One region of the Bifidobacterium sp. C0047B3 genome, then DNA from elsewhere that is predicted to be linked to it. Evidence: riboswitches for the same ligand, from Rfam matches in the RefSeq annotation. Region 1 holds a riboswitch; each other region holds the start of a gene.
What was found. A riboswitch is a leader RNA that binds a small molecule or an ion and turns the genes downstream of it on or off. The one in region 1 is predicted to bind thiamine pyrophosphate.
Positions count from the first base shown of each region.

Region 2: linked by a shared signal. The riboswitch ahead of AC1EKT_RS02380 (ABC transporter permease) and the one ahead of thiM (hydroxyethylthiazole kinase) in region 1 are both predicted to bind thiamine pyrophosphate.
Region 3: linked by a shared signal. The riboswitch ahead of AC1EKT_RS01765 (hydantoinase/carbamoylase family amidase) and the one ahead of thiM (hydroxyethylthiazole kinase) in region 1 are both predicted to bind thiamine pyrophosphate.
Region 4: linked by a shared signal. The riboswitch ahead of thiC (phosphomethylpyrimidine synthase ThiC) and the one ahead of thiM (hydroxyethylthiazole kinase) in region 1 are both predicted to bind thiamine pyrophosphate.

Region 1 is NZ_JBWPWH010000001.1:48,570-51,643, forward strand. Features, by position in the region: gene thiD (bifunctional hydroxymethylpyrimidine kinase/phosphomethylpyrimidine kinase) at 1-89, shown strand, start outside; gene thiM (hydroxyethylthiazole kinase) at 350-1,927, opposite strand; TPP riboswitch at 1,917-2,028, opposite strand; gene AC1EKT_RS00150 (hypothetical protein) at 2,597-3,074, shown strand, end outside.
Region 2 is NZ_JBWPWH010000001.1:620,235-623,308, forward strand. Features, by position in the region: gene eno (phosphopyruvate hydratase) at 60-1,355, opposite strand; TPP riboswitch at 1,566-1,690, shown strand; gene AC1EKT_RS02380 (ABC transporter permease) at 1,680-2,495, shown strand; gene AC1EKT_RS02385 (ABC transporter substrate-binding protein) at 2,649-3,074, shown strand, end outside.
Region 3 is NZ_JBWPWH010000001.1:478,706-481,779, forward strand. Features, by position in the region: gene allW (allantoin permease) at 1-138, opposite strand, end outside; gene AC1EKT_RS01765 (hydantoinase/carbamoylase family amidase) at 471-1,712, opposite strand; TPP riboswitch at 1,900-1,989, opposite strand; tRNA gene AC1EKT_RS01770 (tRNA-Val) at 2,228-2,300, opposite strand; tRNA gene AC1EKT_RS01775 (tRNA-Val) at 2,340-2,411, opposite strand; tRNA gene AC1EKT_RS01780 (tRNA-Cys) at 2,442-2,512, opposite strand; tRNA gene AC1EKT_RS01785 (tRNA-Gly) at 2,541-2,613, opposite strand; gene AC1EKT_RS01790 (hypothetical protein) at 3,070-3,074, opposite strand, start outside.
Region 4 is NZ_JBWPWH010000001.1:346,691-349,764, reverse strand. Features, by position in the region: gene AC1EKT_RS01210 (methionine ABC transporter ATP-binding protein) at 1-810, shown strand, start outside; gene AC1EKT_RS01205 (methionine ABC transporter permease) at 813-1,493, shown strand; TPP riboswitch at 1,558-1,663, shown strand; gene thiC (phosphomethylpyrimidine synthase ThiC) at 1,661-3,074, shown strand, end outside.

The sequences.
Region 1 (3,074 bases):
CTGGAAGTGAATTGCATGTTGGGCGCGGAGACGAGCGCGGGCATGGACCGGTAAACCATTCCGTGCGTATCCTTCAGCAAACTAAGTGATACTCGCGCAGCGCGCAATCTGCGTGAGTAACGAAAAACGGCAGAAACTGTGCAGATGTGTACAGTTTCTGCCGTTTACCAGCCAGATTCCGACCAAAACTTTACAGCGGTGTAAAGAAACTGTCGTTCCCGCACCAAAAAACGGCAGAAACTGTGTAGCCGTGTAAAATAAAGGTCGGCTACGCGCCAAAAAACGGCAAAAACTTTACAACGGTGTAAAGTTTCTGCCGCCTACGCGCTATGCTGCGCTCAAGCTAGCTTTACTCAGTAATCACGCGCTTAAGCTCGCGCGCAACTTTCCCAGCATCCTCAGCGCACATAAGCGCCGATACTGTGCAAACTCCGTCAAGCTCAAGACCGCGAATAGGGAACACTGTGTTCTCGTGAATTCCGCCAATTGCCAACGTTTTTACGCCCATAGAGTGCGCAACTTTCGCAACTTCGTTCACTCCGTCAACTCCCAGCGGTGGCACGTCGTGCGCTTTCGTATGCGTTTCAAAAGCGGCACCGATGCCAATCACATCCGGCAGCGGAACGTCGTTTTCTTTGCACTCGCGGTAAGCTTTCTCCATCAAATCTGGTCGCGCGCAAGAAAGCCCAACCATCCACTCTGCCGGCATAGCCTTTCTCGCCTCAACAAACGGCGTATCCTTTTGCCCAACGTGCAAGTTGAAACCAAGCTGAGCTGCGCAATCAACATGATCGTCAATAAACACAGGCACGTCGCCATGTCCGGAATCAATAAGCGCGTGGCGCAACTTCTTCGCTTTAGCTGCAATCTCCGCGTCGTCGGAATACTTATCGCGCAATTGCACAACTGTAACTCCGCCTTCAATCGCCTCCACAGCCACTTCTTCTTCCGGGCGATTTCCCATTCGCGGATCCGTTACCAAATATAGCGTCCAATCCACAGGCTCCACCGTAAACTCAATATTCGTCAAACTAAACATGTCGTTTACGCTAAGAGTTGAAAGCGCATCCATCCACAGCGTGCGGAAAGTGCCGGGAGCTGTGGTTTGGCGAGCTGCCCAAGTTCCAGCCGCTGCTGCGTGCACGTGCGCTGCAACAGTTGCTGCGAGCGGACGTTCCGGGTTTGCGCCAACGTATGCTGCAACCAACGCTCCCAAAGCGCAACCGGTTCCAACTACCTTAGTCATAGCTTTGTGTCCACCTGTTACGCGAGCTAAACATCCGTGAGCGTAAATCGCGTCTTTTTCTCCGGAAATTGCCACTACAGATCCGTATTTTTTAGCTAATTCGCGAGCAGCTTGAAGCGCGTCGTTTACGTTATCGTGAGAATCTACGCCTTTTCCGTTGCTTTCTTTGCCTGCAAGTGCCATTATTTCGGAAGCGTTTGCACGAATTACAGTAGGGTGGTGCTTAATAATTTCGCGTACAAAGCGCGCGCGTGGAGCAAGTGCTGGAACGCCGATTCCAACCGGGTCAAGCACCCACGGAGTATTGGCTTTTTCGCATCCTTCAACGGCTGCGCGCATGTATTCGGAAGTTTCTGGCTGATGGAATGTGCCAACGTTTATGAGCACGCCTGTGGCAATTTGCGCAAGCTCATGCGCTTCTTCTGGATCGGTTACCATAATTGGCGATGCTCCTGCAGCGAGCAGTGCGTTGGCTGTAATGTCTTGCACGATTACGTTCGTGATGCAATGGGTGAGTGGCTGCTGCGTGCGCACGCGTTCGATGCATTGACGCACGTCGTTAAGGAACATGCGTCGGCGTGCGCGTACAGAGAAGCATGTGTCGACTTGCGTTGTTGAGCTTGTGCAGTATTCGTTTGCTTCGTTGCAGGTATTTGTTTTTTCAGTGTTGCATGTTGTCATAATGTTTCCCTTCGCTAGCACTATCTAGATCAGGTTTTACGGATGTAATCTCAGCGCTTGACTTCACAATTTGTTGCAATTGCGCACTCCGAACCATCCTTCGACTATATCTTTTGTTCGTGACTTACGCTCTTTTGCGTTAGCGCTGCGATTTAGCGCGTAGGCGGCATAAACTGCGCGCGTCTGTAAAGTTTTGGTCGGAATCTAGCTGGGAAGCGGCAGAAACTTTACACAGCTGCACAGTTTCGGTCGGATTTTCTTGCGTTCGCGGCATAAATTTTACACGGCTGTAAAGTTTCGGTCGGATTTTCTTGCGTTCGCGGCATAAATTTTACACGGCTGTAAAGTTTTGGTCGGATTTTCTTGCGTTCGCAGCATAAACTTTACACAGCTGCACAGTTTCTGCCGTTTTCCGTTACTGGTGCAGATTGGCGCTCGCGCGGATTACGCGCTCGCTTACGAAACTCGCGTTGGAAGTCCACTGGACTTCCGACTTGAGCGAGTTTCCGCTCCGAGTTGCTTTCGTGCGCTAAATCGCAGCACTTGCAGGAATCTACAAAAATCGCGCCGCATTTTTGCAACTTCTTCTACATATTTTCGCTTGCAACTGTGTAAACATAAATATGGTAAACAATAAGTAGATTATAGAAGTTACGAAAGCGAGATAACATGGCAAACGATTCCACGCTAGAACAAAAGACTCCTCTCACCGCGCGCGAATACGCGACGCGCACAGCAATACGCACGATTGCAATCATCGCATCTGTTTATGGCATGGCTGCTTCGTGGGAAGGCTTGATGACCTTCACTTATTTTACGAATCTTTCTAACCTTATGATTTGCGTAGCTCTTGCTGGATCGCTTTTGCTTGATACAGCTGCATTTATGCGTGCTCGTAATTCTGCATGTTCCGCCGCGCAGCAAGATTCCGCAGCATCTTGCGCATGGTTCGACTCAAAATCCAACGCTTGGTACATTTTCAAATTCATGATGACCATCTCAATTGCTGTCACATTCACTTTGTACCTGTGTTTCTTAGCACCTACCAATAAGCTTGGTTTCGTTGGCGCTTATATGAATAACGGATGCAGCAGCCTTTGCGTTCACGCAGTTGCGCCGCTTCTTGCAATCGCTGATTTTGTGCTTT
Region 2 (3,074 bases), 570 kb from region 1:
CGACTGACCGTTAAAACTCAAAGACTTAAGAAGCCACTAAGTTACTTTAAAACTAAAAGTTACTTCATGTACTTCTTGCAAGCCTTGAATGCGCTGTAACCAGCATACTGAGCGGTAGAACCAAGCTCTTCCTCAATCTCAAGCAAGCGGTTGTACTTAGCAATACGCTCGCCACGAGCAGGAGCACCAGTCTTGATTTGGCCGGTGTTCTTAGCAACGGCAAGATCAGAAATGGTGGTATCTGGGGTTTCACCAGAACGATGGGAAACCATAGAAGTGAAGCCGTTCTTAGTTGCAAGCTCAATAGCGTCGAGGGTTTCGGTGACGGAACCAATCTGGTTCAACTTCACGAGCAAGGAGTTAGCTGCACCGAGCTCAATACCCTTAGCCAAACGCTTTGGATTGGTGACGAGCAAGTCATCGCCAACGAACTGCAAACGATCACCAAGACGCTTGGTGATTTCTGCCCAATCATCCCATCCTTCTTCCTGGAATGGATCTTCGATGGAAACGATTGGATACTCGTTGATGAGCTTCTCGTAGTAATCGAGCATGTAAGCAGATTCGCGCTCTTCGCCATCGAAACGATACTTACCAGTTTCCTTGTTGTAGAACTCGGAAGAAGCAACGTCAAGAGAAATACCAATCTGCTTGCCTGGCTCGTAGCCAGCGGCTGCGATTGCATCCATGATGTACTTCAAGGAATCCTCATTGGACTTCATCTTTGGAGCGAAGCCACCTTCGTCACCAAGACCAGTTGCCAAACCTTCCTTCTTCAAAACATTCTTCAAGGTGTGATAAACCTCAACACCAGCGCGCAAAGCATCGCTGTAGGTTGCGAAACCGTAAGGAGAAATCATGTACTCCTGAATATCGGTTGCGAAATCAGCGTGAGCACCACCATTCATGATGTTCATGTTTGGAACTGGAAGAATGTGACCATTGGTGCCGCCAATGTAGCGGTACAACGGAAGCTGAGCGGATTCAGCAGCAGCGTAGAGAGCAGCAAGGGAAACGCCGAGAATTGCGTTAGCACCAAGCTTGCCCTTGTTTGGCGTGCCATCAAGCTCAATCATCGTCTCATCAAGAGCGCGCTGATCGGTGGCATCCATGCCAATAACCTTAGGTGCGATTACCTCGTTGACAGCCTTAACAGCTTCCAACGTGCCCTTGCCTTGATAACGGGACTTGTCACCATCGCGACGTTCCCAAGCTTCAGCTTCACCAGTAGAAGCACCAGAAGGCACTAAACCAATACCCTGAGCGCCATCTTCGGTCTCCAAATAAACCTGAACAGTAGGATTTCCACGAGAATCCAAAATTTCGCGTGCATATACGCTTTCAATAGCTGCCACAACTACTCCTTTATACCTATGGGTTGTGATGACTCTTCCAAGACTAGTGCGTTTTATGGACGTTATATTGAGTATCAGCGTATTTATGCCGTGAACGTTCACAATATTTTGATTTAACTCGAGTCATATGAGCCAATTGTATATTTTTAAGCAATATCGTTTATAAATATCGATTTAAAATACAGTTGTCCATACCCTTAAGTGATAATGACCTCAGACACGGGGTGCGCAACTACATCGTGCCAAACAACAATACATACAGTGTTGCGCTGAGAATACACTCGTTGAACCTGATATAGCTAAAACTATCGAAGGGATTGTCGCATGACTTACAGTTCGCCTAATAAAGCGAAGAACATATTGAAGATTGCGTTTAAAGCGGTATCTTCGTGTAAAGTGTGGATTTCAACTATACTCATTTTGGTTTTGTGGTTTTTCACAACTCTTTCTCCAGTCGAAGACCGTTCTTTGCCATCCCCATATGAAGTAATACAAGCTTTTATTGATTTAAACAGCGAAGGCATATTATTAAAATCCTTAGGAATAAGTATTTTACGAGTTCTTTTAGGACTTTTGCTAGGAATTATTTTTGCTGTTCCTGCAGGCATACTTGCAGGAGGCAGTAAGCTTGGCAATATTGTAGTTGATAAACCAAGCCACATGTTGAGGTCAATTCCATTCCCGGCTTTAGCTCCAATATTAATAATTTTCCTCGGAATAGATGAAACGATGAAAATAGCGCTTATAGCTGTTGGCGTTTTTGGACCTATGTACGTTAATATTCGCGACGGAGTTCGTAATATTGATCCAAAACTTCTTGAATTAGCGCAGGTTTATCACGTTAAAAAATCTACTATTTTTATATCTATTTTGCTTCGCGGCACACTTCCAAGTTTTATGACAGGTTTGCGATTTGCAATATCTGTAGCATGGGTTGCATTAGTGACTTGCGAAACAGTTAATTCTTCTATTGGAATTGGATACATTCTTTCAAGAGCGCAAGAATTCTTTAGGCCAGATCAAATGATGGCATGCGTTATTATGTACGCAATTGCAGGTCTTGGATCTGAGCTTACTGCAAATATATTAGAGTATCTCCTTATACCTGAACGCAGATTAGATAGAAAATCACGCAAATAATCTAGTAATATCAACATTTTTCTAAAGTTAACTACTTTTTAAAATGCATTAAATTGCTTTTTAAGAATTAGTCAATATTTAGAATCAACAACCAAATAATAACAACCAAACAAACAACAAATAATAACAACCAAACAAAAGGAGCTATATATCATGGCTAATTTAAAAATGCGATTTTCTAAAAAGAGCATTATTGCATTAATCTGCGCTGCTTGTGCAACTGTATCTCTTGCAGCTTGCGGAAGCTCACAAAAATCATCAACCGCTTCTTCAAAAGAAGACGCTGGAACTATGAGAGTTGCTTATCTTTCTACAGCAAATTATTTAACTACTTTGAAAAATGAGAAATTCCTTCAAGATGAATTTGGCAAATCTAAAGTAGTTTACACTGGTCCTTACACTCCAGTTGATGGTCTTACTGCCGTTATGAGCGGAAATGCAGATGCTACAACTACTGGAACTGGACGCTTCATTGATTTGATTGCTGAAGGACAGCCATGGGTAGCTTTTGCGCTCGAATATTACAATGGTGATTCTCAAGGAATCGTTGCATCCGCAAAAAGCGGCGTGAAAACACTA
Region 3 (3,074 bases), 430 kb from region 1:
GCAAAAATTAAGAGCGCTCATTGTGCGTTTTTCTTGCGGCTTTGGCAGTAAATCTTCGTTAGTGTAGCCGCGCTCGCGGTAACATTCCAAGTTTTTACTATCTACTGGCTCATCTTTTAGCAGTTTACTAATTTGCATGCGCACCTCCTTACTTTTCTTGTTTGTAAATTTGATTCTTTTTTGTGTTTTGAGTTTTGTGTTTTGAGTTTTGTGTTTTTTGAAAGTAATAATCGCAACTTTGCTCAAAAATAAAAAAAGATACGAAAGGATATCGTACCCGTGGTGGTGCGCCCCTTCGTATCAGCCTCTTATTCGTGAATAAGCGTTGTACTCTCATTCGATATTCACTTTTCTTCGCTGCGATTAATTAAGCAGTGAAGTTGGCATCGTATATGCCTTTTGTGTCCTTCCTAAATTTCTATTTCTTTTTGGTTTTCGTTTGGTTTTCGTTATTTTTTAGTTGATTTTAGTTAGTCCTCATAAGCCAAACTATGCAGAGCATCTCGTAAAAGCTTTACTCCGTGAACAGCGTCTTGTGGATCTGTGTACTCTTCTGGAGCGTGACTAATACCATCTTTTGAAGGAACGAAAATCATTCCGGATTTTACAAACGGAGCAAAAATTTGCGTATCTTGACCAGCGCCTGAATGCATGACTCTGTACGCATAACCTTGCTTATTAGCTTGATCTTTCAAAAGATTAATAATATCGTCGCTAAGTGGTGTAGGATCATCAGACATCCACTTATCAATCTGCGCTGTAATGCCATAAGACTTGGCAGTTTCGTGAATATCTTCGTCGAGTTCCTGCAAGAATTTATCAAGAAAAGCTTTATCTGTATGACGGCAGTTCATTGAAAAAGTAACTTCTCCAGGAACAATATTTACTTGATTTGGAACTACGCTGATTCTACCGAAAGTAAGTACCAGTGGGTCGCCTGCTTGCTTAGCTTTGTCAAGATTCTTGGCGATTATATGAGACATGCAATCTACTGCATCGTGCCTGTAGGACATCATTGTTGTGCCAGCGTGATTTTGTACGCCTTTAAGATGAATATCCCAACGATGCTGGCCAGCAATGCTAGTGATAATACCTAAATCTTCGTGATTGCTGTAAAGCGTTGGTCCCTGCTCAATGTGTAGCTCAATCCAGGCTTCAAGATTTGCGAACTTAGGTTGAGTTGTTTGATAATTGAACCCAGCTTCACGCATTGCTGTTTCGAAAGGAACACCTTCACTGTCGCAAATATTTTCTACGTCCTCTTTTTTGGCTAGTCCAAAGAAATTCTTTGAACCCCAGAATACGTATGGGAAACGTGAGCCTTCCTCTTCTGCTAAGCAGATAATGCGAAGACTTTTCTTTGGCTTTCCATATCTAGTAAGTAAATTCTTAATTGCTAAATAGGCTGCAACTATTCCAAGTTGACCGTCGAAACGACCTCCTCTTGAAACTGTGTCAATATGCGATCCACAAGCTATTATGCTTTCTGGCTTTTCACATCCTTCAACAGTTGCAATTAGGTTTCCAACTTGGTCGAATTCCACAGTCATACCGAGTTTTTCAAATCGTTGACGAAGAGCAAAAAGAGCCTGTTTCCAAGATTTTGTGTAAAGAGGTCGAGTAACTCCTTGTTCTCCTGGTTTTTCTGTGAATCCTGCAAGCCAGCTTATGGCTGATTCTATAGTTTCAGCACTTATGCTGCTATTAATCATGTGCAGTATTCCTCCTCACTTGTGCAAGTTTTCCCAAAAGTGACATTCAGGCGGATATTTTTTTTGGTTTTTGTTTTTGTTTTGGTTTTTGTTGTTTAGTTTTTTTTTAATTGTTTAGTTGATACTCGTGTAATTGCTACTACTTTGTGGCAACGCAAGATATCACGAAAATCGTGATAGAAAGAAATCACTTACTGTAATTGCTCCCTACGTATGTCTTAACAAAACAGGTTCAAAGGGTGTTTCTCAACTGTTTCCAGTACCCCTGCAATTTTCACTTGTACTCGGATGAGTATAGCACGATATTAAATGAACTCAAAATGAACATTCGCATGTGTGTTTCTGTGAAGAAATGATTGGTTGCTTGCTTTGCTGGTTGATTGGTTGCTATGAGATATTGCTTCCATTTGTGGTTGCATGTATGTTCGGCTGCAAAAAATTTTCATATGAAAGTTAGGAAATAAAAAATAGCCAAATAACAAAAAACGCAGTGCTTCTACACTGCGAACATATTGTGGGTGATATAGGAATCGAACCTATGACCCCTTCCGTGTGAAGGAAGTGCGCTAGCCGCTGCGCCAATCACCCAAAATTTTTTAATTATGCGTGAAAGGCAATCCTTTCGAGTGGGCGATACAAGGTTCGAACTTGTGACCCCTTCCGTGTCAGGGAAGTGCGCTACCACTGCGCCAACCGCCCAGGTTGTTAATTAAGCTTGAAGCTTAATCGAGGTGGGTACGAGAGTCGAACTCATCTATACGGCTTTGCAGGCCGCTGCCTAACCGCTTGGCTAACCCACCGTAAGGTCGAATAACTCATCGGACCTAGAGCGGACAACGGGACTCGAACCCGCGGTCTCAACCTTGGCAAGGTTGCGCTTTACCAACTAAGCTATGTCCGCAATGCAACTTTACTGAACAACGTCAGCGCCGAAGCACGAGTAACTACTATACCCGAAATATTTACAAATGCAAGCCCTCGCCTATTTTGGCGTGTCGTTTGGTGTTTCTGTTGGTGTGTTTTTTGGTGTGTTTGTAGGTGTGTCTTTCGGTGTGTTCGTTTGTGAGTGTTGGTTGGAGGTTTGTTATGCGTATGGTATTGGAGCATTTGCGAGCGCAAGTGTTACTTTCTCAGTTGGCTAGCTGAGTTTTTAACGATGTTTGGGCTGTGAGTGTTACTTTCTCAGTTTGTTGACTGAGTTTTTAACAGTTTTTTGCTGATTACCGTTACTTTTTCAGTTCGTTGACTGAGTTTTTAACGGTGTTTAGAACTTGGCTTAATATTCCCAGCTTCGCAATCTTCATTTTAAGTATATTTTCTAGGGTTATAGGTTCTAGGGTTATAGACCAAAATTTATTTATT
Region 4 (3,074 bases), 300 kb from region 1:
GGTAGCAAAGCGAACGAAGCATTACACGACATTAATCTGACTATTGAATCGGGAGAAGTATTCGGAATTCTTGGTTCTTCTGGTGCAGGAAAGTCTTCGCTAGTTCGTTGCATGAATCTGCTTGAGCGACCAACTTCTGGCAAAATTATTATTGACGGAAATGATATTAGCGAAGTAAAAGATAAAGAACTTGCAAAAGTACGCACTAATATTGGCATGATTTTCCAGAATTTTAGCCTTTTCCAGCAGCGTACAGTATTGCGAAACGTAACTTTCCCATTAGAGCTAAATCACACTGCAAAAAAGGAACGAGAAGAACGCGCAAACTACTTGCTTGACTTAGTTGGTTTAAAAGATTTTGCAAACCGCTACCCTAGCCAGCTTTCAGGCGGACAACAGCAGCGCGTAGCAATTGCGCGAGCATTGGCGAATAATCCGTCGATTATGCTTTGCGACGAAGCAACAAGCGCACTTGACTCCACAACTACTGCGCAAATCCTTGATTTATTGAGCCGAATTAACCGCGAACTCAACGTAACGCTTGTTATTATTACGCATTCGCTGGCTGTAGCACGAAATATTTGCGACCGAGTTGCAATGATTGATGGCGGACGCATTGTGGAATTAGGTGACACTGATACGCTTTTTGCAAATCCACAAAGCGATATTTTGCGAACTCTTATTGCAGATGAAAAACAGGAAAATCATCGAGCTAAAATTGCAAGCACGATTGCAAGCGAGCTTAACAATAAGCCAACAAACGCACAAACAGACGAACAAACAAACGCGCTTACCAATGAGGTGAAATAACAATGTTAGAAGCTGCTACACAATTTTTTAACGAATACGGCGACTTACTTATTGAAGGCGTGCAAGACACACTCGTAATGACGTCAGTTGCAACACTTTTTGCATACCTTATTGGACTTCCAGTTGGCGTACTTCTCATTACATCAAACAAAAAAGGCATTTGCCCTAACGCGCCAATTAACGCAGTTCTAGGATGGATTGTTAACATCGTGCGTTCTGTGCCGTTTATTATTTTATTAGTTGCAATAATTCCTTTTACTCGTCTCATAGTTGGCACTTCTTTGGGAGTTCCTGGAGCTATTGTGCCTCTGGTAATTACTGCTGCACCATTCGTTGCTAGAGTAGTTGAACAATCTTTAGCCGAAGTTGACGGAAGCTTAATCGAAGCAGCACAAAGCTTTGGAGCAAGCAAATTGCAAATTGTTTGCAAAGTATTGCTGTGGGAAGCTTTACCTTCACTAATTCGCGGAGCTGCACTTACGTTTATTACGCTTTTTGGATTCTCAGCAATGGCTGGAACAGTTGGAGCAGGCGGACTCGGAGATATTGCAATACGATACGGATACCAGCGTTATCAATACGATGTGATGACAGTGGCTGTTATTCTTTGCATTATCCTCGTACAGATTGTGCAAAGCTTGGGAGATTTTATTTCACGCGCAATCAATCATCACGAACGCTAAAGAAATTCGCAACATACCCACCACCAATTAAATGCACATAATCGTGTAAACTTGCTGGTAATTCGACATTTTGCAGGGGTGCTTTCGAAAGAAGGCTGAGATGGTATTAATTTATCTAACCCTTCGAACCTGTTAGTTAATACAACGTAGGGAGCAACGATTTTAGTATGACATCGAATTATCCGTACGCATCAATGCGTAATCAATTTAATCTAAGCGCCTGCTTTATTGCAGACCCACAAGCTTGTAATAATCGTCCACTTACAGATATTGTCGATGATGCTTTGCGCGCTGGAGCGACTTTTATTCGTCTTCATTGCAACAATGAAAACGCTAAAGAAATCACCACTATTGCACGCGATATTGCACAAATCATCGAAGACAATAACAAATGCGATTCTGTAACTTTTGTTATCGACGAGCGCGTTGATGTCGTTTGGCAAGCTCGCAATCAAAGCATCAAAGTTGACGGAGTGCACTTAGCACAAAGTGACATGGAGCCTAGAGAGGCTCGCGCACTTCTTGGCGAAGATGCTGTAATCGGCTTATCTGTTGAAACCGAGAGCTTAGTTAAAGTAATAAACGAACTTCCAGATGGATGCATCGATTACATTTGCGTAACAGCAATGCACAATCCTGAAGAAGGATGCGAAAGCACTACTGCCGCTTACGAATTGGAAGCAAACCACACAACGCTGGACGAAGCGAAAATTAATACGATTTGTTCCGCAAGTGATTTCCCAGTTCTAGTTGGCGGAAGAACTGCTCTCGACGATATCGATACAATCGCTCACACTAAGGCTGCAGGATGGTTCGTTTCTGAAGCACTGTATTCTTCAGAAACACCAGAATCAACTATGCATGAGTTTGTTGAACATTGGAAAGCTGTGCGAGGCGAAGAAAAGCACGGCTACGCTAAGCGAGTAATAGTTGCAGAAAATTCTGAATCAAAATCTTCAGAAACTCAAGAAAAGAAACCAACTTTTATTAACGCTAAAGAAGCAAAGGATGCTGCAAAATTAGCTAAGCAACAGCGCGTTGACATTGCAGCTCGCGGTTGCACTCAGCGCGATAAAGCTCATATTCGCAAAACAACTCCAGTTCATTTTGAGTATGAATATGGTTCTTACGATTTGGAAGTTCCTTATACGGAAATTAAGCTTTCGGATACTCCTGGCGTAGGCCCTAACCCGCCTTTTAAGGATTACAATACGGAAGGCCCAAAGTGCGACCCGAAGGAAGGCTTGGCTCCGCTTCGCCTTGACTGGATTCGTGACCGCGGTGACGTTGTGGAATATGAGGGTCGCAGGCGCAATCTTCAAGATGACGGCAAGCGCGCAATTAAGCGAGGCAAAGCTTCTAAAGAATGGCGTGGTCGCACGCATAAGCCAATGAAGGGCGCGGACCATCCAATTACGCAAATGTGGTACGCTCGCCACGGAATCACTACTCCGGAAATGCAATATGTTGCAACACGCGAAAATTGCGATGTGGAGCTGGTTCGTGAAGAAGTTGCAGCAGGACGTGCTGTAATTCCTTGCAATATTAACCATCCTGAAGCTGAGCCTATGATTATTGGTT